Thermochromatium tepidum ATCC 43061: one gene and its partner. The protein of the gene in region 1 interacts with the protein of each later gene in a pairwise test. Links are inferred from orthologs where the notes say so. Each region holds a gene or a part of one and is shown in the gene's direction. Other genes may lie near its edges. The genes, in order: ligA and leuS.

Region 1 (8,936 bases):
ATCAAGGGCCCCTTGGTGACAGGGCAGACGAGGATGTCGAGGAGTTTCTTGTCGAGCATGGATTGATCGCCGTCGTCAAAAAGTGCGCCAAAGTGCGCGCGTTTCTTTATCCTGCCCCAATGTGTCTTACCGACCACGGTCGTATCTGACAGGCGTGACTTTCCCGGCTACGACAGGAGCCCCTCCTGCCGCAGCGCCGCCATTGCTGGACGGACTCGCCGCGGGTAGGGCAGTTAAGGTTGCCAGCCGTTTCGGATTGCGCACGGCATCGAGGTCGCGATGGTGTTTTCAATCAGACAATAATAAATTGTCAAGATTTGCAAAACTAGAGTCAGATTCCCTGGACGAGACAGGGCTTGGTGGATGGTTTAACAGCCCTCCTGTCCCTGGGGAGATGTGGCAACTTCAGGCTTGTTTATGGCACATCACCAAGAGGCGTTGAACCATGCTTCGCACGGCAGCGATCGAGCTCGACGTTGCACCTGAACCAGCCGTGCGTCTTGCGGCCTTGCAAGCGGCCTACGCACGACTTCGGGCCAAAACGCCCCTTGGCAGCCAGATGTTCGGAGAGAACAACCTCGCCGCTCCTGTGGATGTCTGGGCAAGCGCTCGAGGCATCGCTTCGAGTGCCCCCACTGTGGTCTCCGGGCGCACAGCGACTTAAACGCCAGTCGAAACCTGGCCCGGATTGGCGGGACTGCCGTTTTGCCAAGGGCGGTCGTAGATACGCCCGATGTCGGGGATGGACATGCGTTCGTCCTACGATAAGGCCTTCGACTTCAGTCGAGGGTTATTTACACCGGAGTTTGACGTAAAATGGGAGTCATGGTGGTTTACTTGAGTCGCGACACCCTGATCTCGTCAAACGCGACCTGTACCATCCTAGTCTCCCGCAGGGGGGACTGTCCCTTGCGGAAGAGCACCAAAATACCACCTAGCTATCCACCGTTCGGCAGGAGGAGTCTCGACATGGTCGCTTTCGAACAATTACACGCTCAGAACCACAAGATCACTGAGCTCTCGAACGTCTTCCTCTATCTGGTGAGGGATCGTTCCATGTGCGACACCGATGTCGCCTGCGACATCTTCTTCAATCTGACCAACCATGTGCGCGAGCACATGGAAGTCGTCGACCGTGATCTCTGCGGCAAGCTGCTGTCCTATCCGGACCAATCGGTCAAGAACACGGCCAACCGCTTTCTGTCGGGCTCGACCGAGATCAAGCGCATCTTCAGCGCTTATGTCAAACAATGGTGCTCGGAAAAACGCCATTCACTGACGATTAGCGATTATGCCTCCTTCCTACAGGATACCGAGCAGATGTTTGCCCTGGTCATGGATCGTCTGCAACGCGAGACCGAACACCTCTACCCCCTGATCCGTAAGCTCGAAGAGAAGCAGCGTCAGGTCGCGGCTTGAGGGCCTAGGCGTCGGCCTGGACCGTCCGTGCGATCCAGGCCTCCCGGCAGTCATGCCGACACTAGGCTGCGAGCCGGGCGCAGATTGGCTTGTGTGCTCGATCGGTACCGACTCGCCGGTCGATGCGGCCTCTTCGAGGCGCAGACCCTTGGAGCGAATCAGACGTGGATCGACCGGCACCTTGTCGCCTGATCCTGGTGCGCGCCAAGCCCCTTCGTTTAGGGCGAGATCGGGGTGCGCTGCGCGCAGACGGCGCAGCCATCCTATAATCTTTCTGCCGCTGAAACCCAAGGCAGCCTAGGGCGGGGCACGCCGGAAGTCATACCTGTGGAGAGACGAGCCGCTGTTGGGGCTTGGCCCAGGAACCCACCGAAGCGCATGACGGATTGCCTTGAGTGCATCCTCGGCCTTACGCAGGAGGGCAAGGCCGAGGGCGGAGTTGAGGCCCCCTTGCGCGAAAACCTCGCTTCATCGTGTATTTCTATGTCCAGGATCCAGGGTTGGCCCCGATCCAATGGGTCCGGTTCCATCGCTTCGCTCGGACGAAGTCACCGCGGCATCCTGTGCATTCACCCGATCGTCTCGACTCGTGGCGCCCAGAAACCGCCCATGGCACGCCGGCAGGCAAGGCGGTGAGGCTTTGGTTAAGTTTGATTAAGAGGGTGGCGACACCTGATCGAGACTCATCCGCGGCTTGGTCGCCCCTGAAGAACCGACGAAAAACCGGCGGTCCTTGGGTATACTTGCGGCCTTGTATGACATTTAAAAATTCCATCAGACATAAGCATTCGAATGGACGCCAGCACCATCCGCCTGATCCTGATCGTCGTCGGGGCCATCCTGATCGTTGCGCTCTATCTATGGGAGCGTCATCGCGAGCGTCAGGGCGTCTATCAAGATGACCACGAGGACGATGGCCTGTTTGATGAACGAGGTGCGCACGGGCCTCACGGCATCCATCAGCGCCGGCGTGCGCCGATACTCGATCAGTATGACGATGAGGAGTGGCCCGACGACGAGGACTCTGCCACCAAACCGTCGCGGCCCGTCAAGTCCTGGTCGCGTTCGCGCGCCGACAAGGAACCGGAGCACGAGTCACGGCCGGAAGACGCGCGCACGCCCATGTCCGAGGATGTCGCGGATTCCAGATCGGTCAAGACGTCCAGAAAACCCGCACCTCCTCCACCACCCAAATCGCCGAAACGCCGTGAGATCTCGGTCCCGGATCCGCTGCTCATCCAATTGACCGTCAGCGCGCGCCGCTACCCCTTTAAAGGACCTGACATCCTGGAGGTGGCTGCCAGTTGCGGGCTCTATCCAGGCGAGATGGACATCTTTCACTGTTTCGACGAGTTCGAGGACGAGATCCGGGTCTATTTCAGCATGGCCAACATGGTCAAGCCGGGGCGCTTTCCCTTCGACGATATGGATGGGTTCTCGACCCCCGGGCTGGTGCTCTTCGCCCAACTGGAGGGTGATCCCGAAGACATGACCATCCTCGACGAGATGCTGGCCACGGCGCGCAAGCTGGCCCTATCGCTCAATGGAGACGTACTCGATGAGACGCGCCGCCCCCTGACGGTCAAGAAGGAAGAGGAGATGCGTCAGGCCGTGCTCGACAACGAACGGCGCTGGAAACGGACCCCGCGCCTGTGACCTCCTCGGATATCGCCCGGCGCATCGAGGCGCTGCGCGCCGAGATCCGCCATCACAATCATCGCTATTATGTACTCGACGACCCGGAGATCCCGGACGCCGAGTACGATCGGCTGTTTGCCGAGCTCCAGCGCTTGGAGGCCGAACACCCCGAGCTGATCACCCCCGACTCGCCCACCCAGCGGGTCGGCGCCGAGGTGCGTCCAGATCTCAGCGAGGTTCGGCATTCCGTCCCCATGATCTCGCTCGACAATGCGATGAACGACGCGCAGCTGGTCGAGTTCCATCGTCGTATCACCGCCGCCCTGCCTGAGCTCGATCCTGTGCCCTATACCGCCGAGCCCAAGTTCGACGGCCTGGCGATCAGCCTGCGTTATGAGTCCGGCGTCCTGGTGTTGGCCGCCACCCGTGGCGATGGCACGCGCGGCGAGGACGTGACCCACAATGCGCGCGTTATCCCGAGCGTGCCGCTGCGGCTTTTGGGGGGGGACTGGCCCGAGGTGTTGGAGGTGCGCGGCGAGGTCTATATGCCGCGCGCCGGATTCGATCGGCTCAACGCCGACCTGGAGGCGCGCGGCGAGCGTCCCTTCGCCAATCCGCGCAACGCCGCCGCCGGCAGCCTGCGTCAGCTCGATCCGCGCATCGCCGCCCAGCGCCCGTTGCGCTTTTGCGCCTATGGCTGGGGCGAGATTTCGGGCGAGACGGGCACGAGTCAGTTCGAGATGCTCCAGCGTCTGGCGGGTTGGGGGTTACCGATCTCGCCCGAGCTGCGGCGGGTGGCGGGACTCGACGGCTGTCGCGCCTATTTCGAGGCATTGGCGCAGCGACGCGCGGTGCTCGACTACGACATCGACGGGGTGGTGTTCAAACTCGACCACCTGCCGGCACAGGCAGCGCTCGGGGCCACGGCACACCATCCGCGCTGGGCCATCGCGCGCAAGTTTCCGGCCCAGGAGGCCCTGACCGAGGTCGAGGCGGTCGAGTTCCAGGTCGGGCGCACCGGGGCGGTGACCCCGGTAGCGCGACTGCGTCCGGTAAGGATCGGCGGCGTGACCGTCTCCAAGGCCACGCTGCACAATCTCGACGAGGTTCGGCGCAAGGACGTGCGCATCGGGGATACCGTCTCCATCCGCCGCGCGGGCGATGTGATCCCTGAGATCGTCCGTGTGCTGGTCGAGCGGCGTCCGGACGGGGCGCGTCCAGTCGAACTACCGACCCGGTGTCCGGTCTGCGGGTCGGACGTGATCCAGCCCGAGGGCGAGGCGGTCGCACGCTGTAGCGGTGGGCTTTGGTGTCCGGCCCAGCGCAAGGAGGCAATCCGGCATTTTGCCTCGCGCCGGGCACTGGATATCGAAGGGCTGGGCGAGAAGCTCATCGAGCAACTGGTCGATCTGGACTGGGTGCGCGAGCCGGCGGATCTCTATGGTCTGACTGCCGACCGCTTGGCCTCGTTGGACCGCATGGGCGAGAGGTCGGCAGCCAATCTGATCGCGGCGCTGGAGCGCAGCAAAGAGACGACGCTGGCGCGCTTCGTCTTTGCGCTCGGGATCCGCGGGGTCGGTGAGACCACGGCGCAACAACTGGCAGAGCATTTCGGCAGGATCGAGGCGCTGATGGCGGCGCGCGTCGAGGAGCTGGTCACGATCAAGGGCATCGGCCCGGTGGTGGCGGCCCACATCGTCGGTTTTATGGCCCAGCCGCACAATCGCGCGGCGATCGCCCATCTGCTTGCCGCTGGGATCCACTGGCCCGAGGTCGAGCGCTCGGCTTCAGCCCCCGCCGAACCGAGCGCCTTACCCCTGAGCGACAAGACCTTCGTCATCACCGGTACGCTCAGCCGCCCGCGTCACGCGGTGGCGGCCCAGTTGCGCGCCCTGGGCGCCAAGGTGACAGAGAGCCTCTCCAAGAAGACCGATTATCTCCTGGCAGGTACGGCGCCCGGGTCGAAGCTCGCCCAGGCCGAGAGGCTGGGGGTGAGGGTGATCGATGAGGCCGGGCTGGACACCTTGATCGCGCGGCACCAGCTCCCACTTGAGGGGGAAGCCATTTCCAGAGACACCACAGGGGGTATGCGATGACTGAGCTCTCGAAGGAACAACATCTCCTGATCGCCATGCGCAAGACCTTGACGGCGATCATCAAAGATGTCACGCCCCCGCCGGGGATGCGGCATCCGTTCTCGGAGGCGACCATCCAGCAGGTGCGTCAGTGTCTGGGGCTGATCGCCGCACGCGAGCAGGAGTTGGCACTGGAGCAGGGGCGCGGCGGCGAGCGGCCTTACTACAGCGACGAACGCCCAGATGTGCAGCTCGTGGCCTTCGACACGATCAAGCGTCGGCCCAATTGAATCCATGCCGGCGCCCTTAGGACAGGCCGGATTCGATCCTATGGGGCTTGGAGTCGACATCCTGCGCCTCAACCATTGACGACACCGGGATTGTGGCGGGATCTGCAGCCTTATCGCTCGACGAGTCGCTTGAACACCGCTCGTATTCGTTCAAGTAGCCTCCCGCGCCCTTGGACCCCAAGACCTCGCGCCAGTCCAGTGAGTGGGTGATATTGAAGCAAGGCCGCGACCAGCAAGGCGGCCTCCTGCCGCTCGATCCGCCCGCTCGCGAGCGCCGCGGTGAGATGGCGACGGACCAGGTGCGACAGCAGCGGAAGACTGGCCTCCAGGGTCCGGTGTCCGGCGACGAAGGCGTCCAGTTCCGCGTCCCAGGCGTTCGGTTCGGGCGAGGCCGGGGGCGGGCCGGAGATTGATTGGATCAGCATGGCGGCAATCTCAGGATCGAGCTCGCGCAAGGGTCCAGCGAGCCAGACCGGCAGACCGTCGGCGAGCCGCCGTTGGGCTTCCTCGAGCAGGGCCTGGCCCGCCTCCGAGACCGCTTTGAGTACCACGACCGCGTGCTCACCGCTGGCCGCGTTGCGGCTGGTACCGATCTGGGCCGGTGTGAAACCACAGGCAGACCAAAATTCCAACAGTTCGACGGATGCGCCGAAGCTGGCACCCAAGAGGTCGATCTGCTCGGCTCGAGCGGTCTGTTGTAATTCGGTTAGGAGCCGCCGTCCCAGCCCCCGCCGCCTCATGGCCGGATGGACGACGATCCGGATCACTCGCCAATAGCGATAGAGCGGTGCATCCAACAGACCGCCGTGGGCCGAGAGTGTCTGGGGGAGCAGATGACCGCGCGGTCGACGTCGTCCGTAGAAGATCGCCGTGCGCAGTTTCGGGTCGCACATCCCGCCTTCCGCGGCGACGAGCAGCGCGCCGATCAGATGGCCGGCCCGTCGCAACGCCAGGAGGCGGACATTGGGTCCATCGAGCAGCATCCACAGATCCAGGGGGCGTGTCTGATAGTGGGCAAGCACCAGCAGTCCGAAGAGCTCGCGTAGGGTCGTTTCATCCTGGAGCAGGGCGTCGCGGTCGAGCCACTGGGCGTGCGGTTCGTTGGTGGCCCCAAGGACCGCAGCAGATGCCGCCGGCGCGGCATCGAGCAACAGGGCGCGGAAGACCAGGGATTCGAGCGGGTCGTCAGCCGCCCAGCGGATCGGGGTGGCGAGATGGATGGCCCGCCAGCCTGGGATCAGGCGGTCCAGGATGGCGCGGAAGCGGATCTCAAAGCCCCGTCCGGTGCCCTCGTAGCCATGCACGGTGCTGGCGAAGACGATGTGGGTATAGTGGTTGAGCAGCGCCGCGAGCAGTGGGGTCGGGATGCCGGCGGCCTCGTCGACCAGGACCAGATCGGCCTGGGGAGGGTGCGCGACGAGGTTGGCAGGCGAGTGAAAACGAAGCGATCCGCGCCCCAGCGAGGCATCGCGGCGCAGATCGAGTCTTAATCCAACCGCGCGCAAGACGGCCTCGGCATGGCGATAGAGGGTCGCGACCGCCTCGCGTCTGGGGGCCGTGACCACCAGATGGCGTCCACCTTCGAGCAAGAGGGATCCGGCGGCCAGGCCAAGCGCGGCGCTCTTCCCACGTCCGCGATGCGCGGTCAAGACCAGCGGGCGGCGGGCCCAACCGCGCGCGGTCTCGAGGATGGCGGCGACGGCCTCGGCCTGATCGGCTGTGGCGGGGCGGATCTGGTCATCGAATGGCGAGGGCCAATCGCGACCCCCCCTCGGATCTGGAGCCGGCATCGGTGCGGTTACAACCGACCGCTCGTCCTGGTCGATGCGCACGACGTCCGGGTCGGATTCCAGCACGGCGATGAGACGTGCGATGAAGCGTCGGCTCAGGGTCTCTGGTTCGAATGGCCAGACCGCGATCCGCGCTGACCCTGGATCGGGCCGGCGCGCCCACTCGTCTGGCGGTGGCGTCAGGAGCACCAGCAGTCCACCGCCTCGGATCGCGCCCGTGGCCGCGCCGAAGCCATCGGGGTCGAATCCACCGTGGAGATCGAGGAGCAAAAGCTCCAGCTCCGATCCAAGCAGATGGGCCGCCGAGCCTAGGGGCTGGCTCGGTTCGGTGAGGATCGGGCGCTCGGCGAGACAGACCCGGCTCAGCCCTGGCAAGGCCGCGACGACCCAGCGCGCACCGGCTGCCGTCCATTCAGGCGTCCCGCGCATCCAGAGGGTTAGACGATGGTTGCGCGCCCGCGCTGCCTCGCGCCGATCGCGTATCCACTGGGCCGTCAGGCGCCCGAGCCCCGATGCGTCGTTCAAGGCTCCATGTCACCCGTGACCGGCACGAAGCGCACCGGAAGCAGATCGCGTCGCACCAGCTCGCCGTTCTCATCGCGGCTGAAGACCGCCAACCATTGCACGCGCTCGGCTGTCCCCATGGGGATTACCAGCTGGCCATCGGGTGCGAGCTGCTCGACCAGCCGACGCGGGATACGGGGTGCGGCAGCGGTGACGATGATGCCGTCGAAGGGCGCGGCCTCCGGCCAGCCGAGCCAGCCGTCCCCCGTGCGCACCTGGACTCGATCATAGCCGAGCGACCTCAGTGTCTTTGCCGCGCGCTCGGCCAGCTCGGCCAGGATCTCGACCGTATAGACCTCGACCCCCATCTCGGCCAGGATCGCGGCCTGATACCCTGAACCCGTGCCCAGCTCATAGACCCGATCGCCCGGTTTGACCTCAAGTAGCTGGGTCATGATGGCGACGATATAGGGCTGCGAGATGGTCTGACCAGCGCCGATCGGGAGCGGCGCGTTGACATAGGCGAGCGCCCGCTCGGACTCCGGCACGAAGCGTTCGCGCGGCACGCTGAGCAACGCCTGCTCGACCTGGGGATCGAGCCGATCGAACCCCAATTCATGGGCCGTTGCCCGGACTTCGGCCTGGATCAGCTCCACCAGACGCCGACGCTGTTCAACCATGCTCATTTCCTCCATTGCCTGGACCGTTGCGGACATCCCGAGCCCCAGGAGCAAACCCGCTTCTAGGATCCAGCACGATCGATCCGGATGTGACATCGTGAGCCCCTCCGGCTGAACCTTTTAATTTAGGATTCCAAAAGGATAGCGCAGCATGAAAAAGGGGCCATCCGGCCCCGTAAATCAAGATCTGCGGATCTGCTGTCGTGCTTACCCGAAGGTGTCATGCACGATGTTGTTATACCAGCTATGGGCGTACTGGACCTCGCGCTCCAGGACCCAATCCGGGGCATCCACCGGGGTGATACCCCCTGAATCCGGTACGGCCTCGATGGCTTTCCCCTCGGCGTTCGGACGATAGACAGCAGCGATCGAGATGCCGTAACCTGGTGCCAGGATCGAATAACAGGTATTGAGATAGGACGGCGTACCCGGCTCTTCGCCCTTGAGCAGCGCGACCACGGCCGCGGCGGCAACCTTGGCCTGACTGTTGGCCGAATAGGCCGATTTGGGCATGGGGGCGGCATTACAGGCATCGCCGAT
Region 2 (9,096 bases), 600 kb from region 1 along the record:
CACGACGACCCGAGCTTCTCGTATAAACTCGATGGGGTCGATCACAGCGTCTGGTTCATGGATGCCGTGACCTTCTGGAATCAGCAGCGCCTGGTGCTGCAACGCTCGCTCGGCGGGATCGGGATCGACCGACTGGGGACCGAGGACCCGCTCATCTGGCAGGCCCTGCGCTGTGGTCTGCACTGTGCCCCCAGCGACTTCGAGTCGCTCGTGCCCACCGAGGCCATCGGCACCGTCGGCCAAGGTGATTTCCTGACCGTCCATGCCGAGCGTCAGCCTGGACGGCGCGCGATCCAAGTCGACCCCGAGGGATTCTGGAGCGAGCGCTACCTCCAGTATCCGCATCCCGCCCGTGTCGAGCGCACCGGCGAGGGCGAGCCACGACAGGTGGCCATCACCTTCGACGACGGCCCCGACCCAGTCTGGACCCCAAAAATCCTCGATGTCCTCAAGACCAAAGGTGTCCCCGCGACCTTTTTCGTCATCGGCGAGAAGGCCAACGCCCACCCCGAGCTGCTGCGGCTTATCCTCGATGCGGGCCATGAGATCGGCAACCACAGCTTCAGCCACATCGATCTGAGCCAGGCCGGTCCGGTGCGCACGAGGCTCGAACTCAATGCCACCCAGCGCGCGATCGAGGCGATCACCGGGCGCTCGACCCTGCTGTTTCGCCCACCCTACGACGCCGATCGCACGCCCCATTCACTGCCCGAGCTTGCGCCTCTGGTTACGGCAAGCGAACTGGGCTATATACCGGTCATGTCCAGCATCGACCCCCAGGACTGGGAGCGCCCCACGGCCAAGGCGATCCTAGAACGCATCCAGCGTGCGCGCAGCCACGGGAGTGTGATTTTGCTGCACGATGGTGGCGGCGACCGTGCCGCGACCCTGGCCGCCTTGCCTGGGGTCATCGACTATCTCAGGGCGCGCGGCGACGAGATCGTACCCCTGCACCTGTTGCTGGGTGTCCCCAAGGAGGCGGTCATGCCGGCCATCCCCCGGGAAGACCCTGCCCCACCGCGTCTGGTCGCCAGCACCGGACTCAATCTCATGCAGCGCCTGGAGCACGGCGCCTGGGGCTTTCTGATGCTGGCCACGGTGCTGCTGTTTGCACGCACCCTTCTGGTGGTAGGGGTGGCGATGGTACATTTCCGCCGTGAGCGTCGGGCAATCGCCACAGAGGCCCCCGAGTTCAGTCCGCCAGTCTCGGTGATCCTGGCCGCCTACAACGAGGAACCGGTCATCGCCCAGACCCTGGAGGCACTGCTGGCCAGCGACTATCCGGCGCCCTTCGAGGTCATCGTGGTCGATGACGGCTCGACCGATGCCACCGCAGCCATCGTTGCCGCCTTGAGCGCGCGCGATGCGCGCGTGCGGCTCCTGCGCCAGCCCAATCGGGGCAAGGCCGCTGCCCTGCGCAATGCGCTGAATCAGGCGCGCCACGCGATCCTGGTCATGCTCGATGCCGATACCCAATTCCTGCCCGACACCCTGACCGAACTGGTGCGGCCGCTGCGCGATCCGCAGGTCGGGGCCGTCTCGGCACAGATCGAGGTTGGCAATGATGCGGGACTGCTGGGACGCTTTCAGCGGTTGGAATATATCGCCGCCTTCAACCTCGATCGTCGCGCCTATGACCTGCTCGACGCCATCCCGGTCATCCCCGGCGCGGCGAGCGCCTACCGGCGCGCGGCGATCCACGCCGCCGGCGGCATCCAGTCTGATACGCTCGCCGAGGATACGGATCTGACCCTATCGCTGCATCGCGCCGGTTACCGGCTCCGCCATAGCCCGCGGGCGCGGGCCTTCACCGAGGTGCCGCGCCGGCTCGGCGCGCTCTTTCGCCAACGCAAGCGCTGGTCGTTCGGGACCCTCCAGTGTCTCTGGAAGCACCGCGCGCTCTGCTGCAACCGGGCCTACGGCTGGCTAGGGCTGTTTACCCTACCAAGCATCTGGTTCTTCCAGATCTTTCTGGCCGCGTTCATCCCGCTGGTCGATCTCTGGATGTTGCTGGCCCTGGTGCGCGGTGAGTCCGGTCCGCTGCTCTATTACCTGATCGGCTTCATGGCCATGGATCTGGCCCTGGCCTGGGCGGCCTGCCGGCTGGAGGGCGAACCGGTGCGTACCGCGCTCTGGAGCCTGCCGATGCGTTTCCTCTATCGCCCCCTCTTGGCCTTGGCGATCCTCCATGCCCTCTATCTCGCACTGCACGGCAGTTGGATGGCCTGGGGACGGCAGGAACGCTGGGGGCTGACCAAACCCTGGACCGCCCGCGTATGAAGATCGGAACTGTGCTCTGGTGGACGATCCTGGTCGGGGTGGTCCTATCGGCGGCGACCCGGGCCGAACCTGCCAGGGTCATGCGACTGGCGGTCCCGCCGACCGGCGCCTATACCGGCGCCTATATCGACTTTGGCGACTACGAGGACGAGGTGACGCTCGAAAAGATCACCGCGTTCAACGCGCTGGTTGGCAAGACCCAGGCCATCATCGGCTTCTCCAACTTCTGGGGCCGGCAAGGCTTTCCGACCACCCAGGCAAACATCGTCGCCAATGCCGGGGCGGTGGCGCTCATCTATTGGAACCCTTGGAACGATCGGGAGGAGATCAGGTCCTCGCGCTTCGACCTTGAGTCCATCCTCGCCGGACGCTGGGATGACTACATCGATGCCTGGGCCACGGCAGCGCGTGCCTTTGGCAGGCCGCTATTGGTCGCCTGGGGATTGGAGATGAATGGCGACTGGTTCCCCTGGTCGGGTGTCTATCACGGTGCCGACCAGCCCATCCCGGGCACGGATCCGCCACGCCTACGGGGGCCAGATACCTTCCAGCGCACCTATCGCTATATCGTCGACCGGGTGCGGGCCGCAGGCGCCAGCAACATTGCTTGGGTCTTCCATACCAACAATACCTCCTCCCCCGATCTGCCCTGGAATCGCATGGCCGCCTACTATCCTGGCGACGACTATGTCGATTGGTTGGCCATGAGCGCCTATGGTAAGCAGACCCCAGGCGAGGGCTGGCCCAGTGTCAAGGAGGCGATCCTCGATCACTACGGTGAGCTGGCCGCCATTGCCCCGGACAAGCCGATCCTGCTGGGCGAGTGGGGCATCGGTGAGTTTCCGCGCCAGGGCGACAAGGGACGTTGGATCAGTGAGGCGATGGCCGCGATGGAACGACTGCCGCGGCTCAAGGGCGCCGTCTTCTGGCATGAGCGCTGGCAGAATGCGGATCTGAGCTACAGCAATCTGCGCGTCAATTCTTCGCTCGGTGCACTGGAGGCCTATCGTCGGGCGGTCGCACGCGATTTCTGGCGCGGCACACCTCAGTTCGAGCCCCTTCCGACCGTTGGCGCGCGTGCGGCCCACGCTGGGGACACGACGTCAGACTAGGGCGCTACAACGGGGTATTGGGCGTCCCAGAGCCAGTGCGTTATCCTTGCACGATTCGCCCCCCCGGTGCGTTGCGCGTTTGCGCGTTGCGGTGGGGCCAGCCTCAAGCCTTCACCTTGCGTCAGGACCACCAGCCCCCATGCAGACCGACTATGACCCGCGCGCCATCGAGGTGTCCGCCCAGGCCTATTGGGAAGCGCATCGATCCTTCAAGGCCGTCGAGGACCCCTCTCGCGAGAAGTTCTATTGTCTCTCCATGTTCCCCTATCCCTCGGGTCGGTTGCACATGGGCCATGTGCGAAACTACACCATTGGGGATGTGATCGCGCGCTATCAGCGCCTGCTCGGCAAGAACGTGCTCCAGCCGATGGGCTGGGACGCCTTCGGTCTGCCCGCCGAGAATGCGGCCATCCAGCACGGCATCCCCCCCTCGCAATGGACGCGCTCCAACATCGCGTACATGAAGGGCCAGCTCAAGCGCCTGGGCTTCGGTTACGACTGGGATCGTGAATTGGCGACCTGTGACCCGGATTACTACCGCTGGGAACAATGGCTGTTTACGCGCCTGGTCGAGAAGGGGCTGGCCTACCGGGCCAAGGCGACGGTCAACTGGGATCCAGTCGATCAAACCGTGCTCGCCAACGAGCAGGTCATCGAGGGGCGTGGTTGGCGCTCGGGGGCCCTGGTCGAGAAGCGCGAGATCAAACAGTGGTTCGTGCGCATCACGGATTATGCCCAAGAACTGCTGGAGGCACTCGACCGGCTGGATGGCTGGCCGGAGCAGGTGCGCACCATGCAGCGCAACTGGATCGGGCGCTCGGAGGGTGTGTTTATGGAGTTCGGGGTGGCCGGCTCCGAGGACAGGCTTTGCATCTATACCACCCGACCGGATACCGTCATGGGGGTGACCTATGTCGCGGTGGCCGCCGAACACCCCTTGGCGCACCGCGCGGCTGAGCGGGATCCGGCGCTCGCGGCCTTCATCGAGGAGTGCCGGAAGGGCAGCACCGCCGAGGCCGAGCTGGAGACCCTGGAGAAGAAGGGCCATCCGCTCGGGCTCGATGCCATCCATCCGATCACGGGCGAGGCAGTGCCCATCTATGCCGCCAACTTCGTGCTCATGGGCTATGGCACGGGGGCGGTGATGGCGGTGCCGGCGCACGATCAGCGCGACTGGGAATTCGCCGAACGCTATGGCCTCCCCAAGAAGGCGGTCATCCGTTCGGTCGATGGCAGCCCGTGTGGGATCGAACAGGCGGCCTACACCGAAAAGGGGGTGCTCTTTAATTCTGGCCCCTTCGAAGGTCTGACCTCGGAACAGGCCGGCGACGCGATCGCCGACTGGCTCGCCGCGCGCGGCAAGGGGGGCAAGACCGTCCAGTTCCGACTGCGCGACTGGGGCGTGTCGCGTCAGCGCTACTGGGGTTGTCCGATCCCCATGATCCGGACGGCCGACGGTGGGATGCGTCCCGAGACCGATCTCCCGGTGCGGCTGCCCGAGGACGTCATCGTCGATGGTTCTGGCTCGCCGCTCACGAAGATGCCCGAGTTCTACCAGCTCCCTGGCGGTGAGACGCGCGAGACCGACACCTTCGATACCTTCTTCGAGTCGAGCTGGTATTACGCCCGGTATTGCTCGCCCGATTGCGATACGGCCATGCTCGACGAACGCGCCCGCTATTGGCTGCCGGTCGATCAGTACGTCGGCGGGATCGAGCACGCCATTCTGCATCTGCTCTATGCGCGCTTCTTCCACAGGCTGATGCGCGACGAGGGTCTGGTCGAGTGCGATGAGCCCTTCACCAATCTGCTCACCCAGGGCATGGTGGTCGCCGAGACCTGGTATCGCGAGGACGCCGAGGGCCGCAGACAGTGGTTCAACCCGGTGGAGGTCGAGGTCGAGCGCGATGCCAAGGGCCGGCTGATCGGCGGCCGTCTCAAGTCCGATGGTCAACCGGTCCAGTTCGGCGGGATCGAGAAGATGTCCAAGTCCAAGAACAACGGCGTCGATCCCCAGACCCTGATCGAGCGCTATGGCGCCGACACGGTGCGGCTCTACATCATCTTTGCCGCCCCGCCGGATCAGTCGCTCGAATGGAGCGACGAGGGGGTCGAGGGGGCGTTTCGCTTCATCCGCCGGCTCTGGGCGCTCGCGGTCGCCGAGTCCGAGGCGATCCGGACCGTCTCAGACCAACCGCCCGAATTGGACGAACCCGCGCGGATCGCCCGTCGCGAGATCCACAGCGCGCTCAAGAAGGCGCTCTACGACTACGAACGCCAGCAGTTCAACACCGTGGTCTCGGGCTGTATGACCATGGTCAACGCGCTCTACCGCCTGGAGTCCTCGACCGCGCGCGTCGTGGTGATCCGGGAGGGACTGGGGATCGTGTTGCGGCTGCTTGCGCCCATTGCGCCCCATGTCACCCATTATCTATGGCGTGAACTCGGCTTTGGCGAGGATATCCTCGATGCCGGCTGGCCACAGCTCGATGAGGAGGCCCTCAGACAGGACAGCCTCGAGTATGTGATCCAGGTCAACGGCAAGGTGCGTGGTCGAGTCACAGTGCCCACCGCTGCCGATCAGTCCATGGTCCAGGCCGCCGCCCTGGCCAATGAACAGATCGCCAAGTTCATCGCCGGCAAACCGATCCGCAAGGCGATCCTGGTGCCGGGCAAGCTACTCAATCTGGTCGTGTGAGTCCTGCCCGTGCGAGACGCCAGTCGGAACGGTCGATCGTCATGAGTCGGACCCGGGCCGTCGTGCATGGGTTGCTGGGGGTGGTGCTGATGGTTCAGGCCGGGTGCGGCTTTCAGCTGCGCGGCACCATCGAGATCCCGTCCGTCTATAACCCGATCCTGATCCAGGCGCCCAGCGATTCCGCGGTCGAGCGTGCCCTGCACGACCTGCTGATCGGCAGTCAGGTCCAACTGACGACCAACCCGGCGCAGGCCCGGCTGACGCTGCGGATCCTGTCCGAGAGACGCTCCGAGCGGGTGGCCGCGGTCGACCTCAACGGCAAGACGCTCGCCTATGAGCTGCATTATCTGGTCGAGTTCGAGGCCGTCGGCGCCGACGGCCAGACCCGGGTTCCGCGTCAAACGCTCGACCTGACCCGCACCTTCGATAATCCCGACGTCGAGGTGCTGGGCAAACAGATCGAACAGGCGATGATCTACGACGACTTCGCGGTCGAGGCGGCGGATCGCATCCTCATGCGGCTAAGAGCGGTGTTGCGCTAATCGACAGCGACCGCCAGTCCGAGACAGTCACACCAGGCGCGCAGGAGCCCTGAATCGGCAGCCGCGATCGCTAGCCGTGGTTCCAGGCTGATCCTGGGGCTGGGCTGGAGGCTGTCTGGGATCAGGTGCATGACCGCTGCGCCGGCCTCATCCGCGATCAGCCGCCCGGCGGCATAGTCCCACAGCCTCTGGCCGCCGTGCAGATAGAGCTGAAAGCGTCCGGCAGCCAGCCAGCACCATTCGAGCGCCACAGATCCGAGATTGCGCTGTGAGCCAAAACAGGCATGACGGACGATGGGCTGGAATCGCTCGGCTGGGAGCCGTTTGAGATCGACCACGGCCAGACAGTCGTGCAGCGCGCGGCTCGGCGCAAAGGGGCGGATTGGCTGGTCGTTCAGCCAGGCCCCCTGGCCCTGCGCGGCGACGAAGCACTCATCGCGCACTGGATCAAGGATGACCCCAAGTACAGTCCGACCGCCCTCGATCAGCGCCAACGAGATCGAGAAGAAGGGAAAACCAGCGACATAGTTGCTGGTGCCATCCAGCGGATCGAGCACCCACAGGGCGCTGTCTCCGTTTTGGAGCATGTCCTCCTGCTCGCTGCTCGTCATCTCCTCGCCGAGCAGTGGGATGCCGGGGAAGTCACGCGCCAAGGCCTGGATCAGATGGCGCTGGGCCGCCAGGTCGGACGCGGTGACCAGGCTGCCGTCGGACTTGTGCCGGGCGGCGGCGCTGCCGTGCCAATTGGGCAGAAGAGCGGCTGCGGCGGTGTTGCGCAACAGACGGGCGAGTTGGGTCAGTTCGGCAGTCATGGTCGATTCGGTCGATGTCTACACATCCCACGCCAGACAGGGTTTAATTCACGCCCTTGTCCTTCAAACCCCTTCAGTCATGGAGCCTGTCGCGATGCCTTTACAGCCCGTCATCCTCTCTGGTGGATCCGGTACGCGACTCTGGCCGCTCTCGCGCGAGGCCTACCCCAAGCAATTCCTGCCGCTCACCAGCCAGCATACCATGCTGCAAGAGACGGTCACCCGGCTCGATGCTTTGGATGCCGAGCATCCACACCTGGACATCAGGGTGCGCGATCCGCTGGTGGTCTGCAACGACGCCCATCGCTTTCTGGTCGCCGAGCAGCTGCGGCTGATCGGACGGCGGGCCGCGGCCATCGTGCTCGAACCCAGGGGGCGTAACACCGCGCCGGCCCTGACCCTAGCCGCGCTTGTCGCCGGACGCTTGGATGAGGATCCGGTGCTGCTGGTGATGCCGGCCGATCACAACATCCGTGACGAGCCGGGGTTCCGCGCCGCCGTGGCCGATGCCCATACGCTGGCGCGTGAGGGGGCGGTCGTCACCTTCGGCATTGTGCCGAGCGCGCCCGAGACCGGCTATGGTTATATTCGGCAGGGTCCATTGCTCGATCGTACCGACTTGGGCAGGCCGGCCTATGCGCTCGACGGCTTCGTCGAGAAACCCGATGTCGAGACCGCGCAGGGCTATCTGGCCTCGGGTGAGTATCTGTGGAACAGCGGTCTGTTCGTCCTGCGCGCCTCGGTCTGGCTGGGGCTCATCGAACGCTTCCGACCTGACATCGCCCAGGCCGTGGCTCGCGCGTGCGAGCGCATCACGAGCGATGGCGATTTTCTGCGACTCGACGCCGATCTTTTCACGGCCTGTCCGAGCGAATCGATCGACTATGCGGTCATGGAGCCGCTGGCGCGCGCCCGGCGAGACGGGGCCGATCTTCCGCCGGCGATCCTGATCCCGCTCAATGTCGGCTGGTCCGACGTCGGCGCCTGGTCGGCGCTGTGGGCCGTGCGCGAGCAAGACGCCAGCGGCAATGTGCTCGAGGGTGATGCCTTCGTGCACAATGCCCACGACAACCTGCTCGTGGCCACGCATCGAATGCTGGCGGCCATCGGTGTCAGCGACCTGATCGTGGTCGAGACCCCAGATGCAGTGCTCGTCGCAACCAAGGAGGCTGCACAGGACGTCAAGGCCGTCACCCAGTTCCTCCAGCGCCAGCAGCGCAACGAATATCTCCATCATCAGCGCGTCCATCGTCCCTGGGGCGACTATGAGTCGATCGGGCAGGGGACGCGCTATCAGGTCAAGCGCCTAACTGTCAAGCCAGGTGAGTCGCTCTCGCTGCAGATGCACCATCATCGCGCCGAACACTGGATCGTCGTCTCCGGCACCGCGCGCGTGACCTGTGACGACAAGACCTTTCTGCTCACCGAGAACCAGTCGACCTATATCCCGGTCGGGGTTAGGCATCGGTTGGAGAATCCGGGGCGCATCCCGCTCGAACTCATCGAGGTGCAGTCTGGCAGCTATCTGGACGAGGACGACATTGTGCGTTTCGAGGATCGCTACAACCGCGATCCGGTCGAGCCGCGCCGGGATTAGCTTATCTGCGACTGTTCGCGCCTTTACTCTTGATCACAACGCGGTTTAATTCACA

What was found.
Region 2: the proteins of ligA (region 1) and leuS interact in binary tests that used the Escherichia coli proteins (3 or more experiments, as listed by UniProt). The link is inferred for Thermochromatium tepidum ATCC 43061 from one-to-one orthologs.

Annotation. Positions count from the first base shown.
Region 1 is NZ_CP039268.1:40,877-49,812, forward strand. The notes cover bases 2,613-5,612. They hold ligA (NAD-dependent DNA ligase LigA), read left to right. Parts: upstream 2,613-3,071; coding sequence 3,072-5,153; downstream 5,154-5,612. Other genes in these bases: zipA (cell division protein ZipA), read left to right, coding at 2,613-3,075; E6P07_RS00205 (segregation and condensation protein A), read left to right, coding at 5,150-5,422; E6P07_RS00210 (tRNA(Met) cytidine acetyltransferase TmcA), read right to left, coding at 5,533-5,612. Outside these bases: E6P07_RS00180 (Trm112 family protein), read right to left, coding at 1-59; E6P07_RS00185 (zinc ribbon domain-containing protein), read left to right, coding at 598-768; E6P07_RS00190 (hypothetical protein), read left to right, coding at 970-1,419; E6P07_RS14255 (hypothetical protein), read right to left, coding at 1,303-1,599; more of zipA, read left to right, coding at 2,212-2,612; more of E6P07_RS00210, read right to left, coding at 5,613-7,737; E6P07_RS00215 (protein-L-isoaspartate(D-aspartate) O-methyltransferase), read right to left, coding at 7,734-8,396; fccB (sulfide-cytochrome-c reductase), read right to left, coding at 8,604-8,936. UniProt on the Escherichia coli protein: DNA ligase that catalyzes the formation of phosphodiester linkages between 5'-phosphoryl and 3'-hydroxyl groups in double-stranded DNA using NAD as a coenzyme and as the energy source for the reaction.
Region 2 is NZ_CP039268.1:644,333-653,428, forward strand. What follows is about bases 3,151-6,310. They hold leuS (leucine--tRNA ligase), read left to right. Parts: upstream 3,151-3,531; coding sequence 3,532-6,090; downstream 6,091-6,310. Other genes in these bases: E6P07_RS02995 (glycoside hydrolase family 26 protein), read left to right, coding at 3,151-3,392; E6P07_RS03005 (LPS-assembly lipoprotein LptE), read left to right, coding at 6,132-6,310. In the rest of the region: E6P07_RS02990 (trifunctional glycoside hydrolase family 18/polysaccharide deacetylase/glycosyltransferase family 2 protein), read left to right, coding at 1-2,280; more of E6P07_RS02995, read left to right, coding at 2,277-3,150; more of E6P07_RS03005, read left to right, coding at 6,311-6,632; E6P07_RS03010 (inositol monophosphatase family protein), read right to left, coding at 6,629-7,444; E6P07_RS03015 (mannose-1-phosphate guanylyltransferase/mannose-6-phosphate isomerase), read left to right, coding at 7,539-9,041; redox-regulated ATPase YchF, read left to right, coding at 9,096-9,096.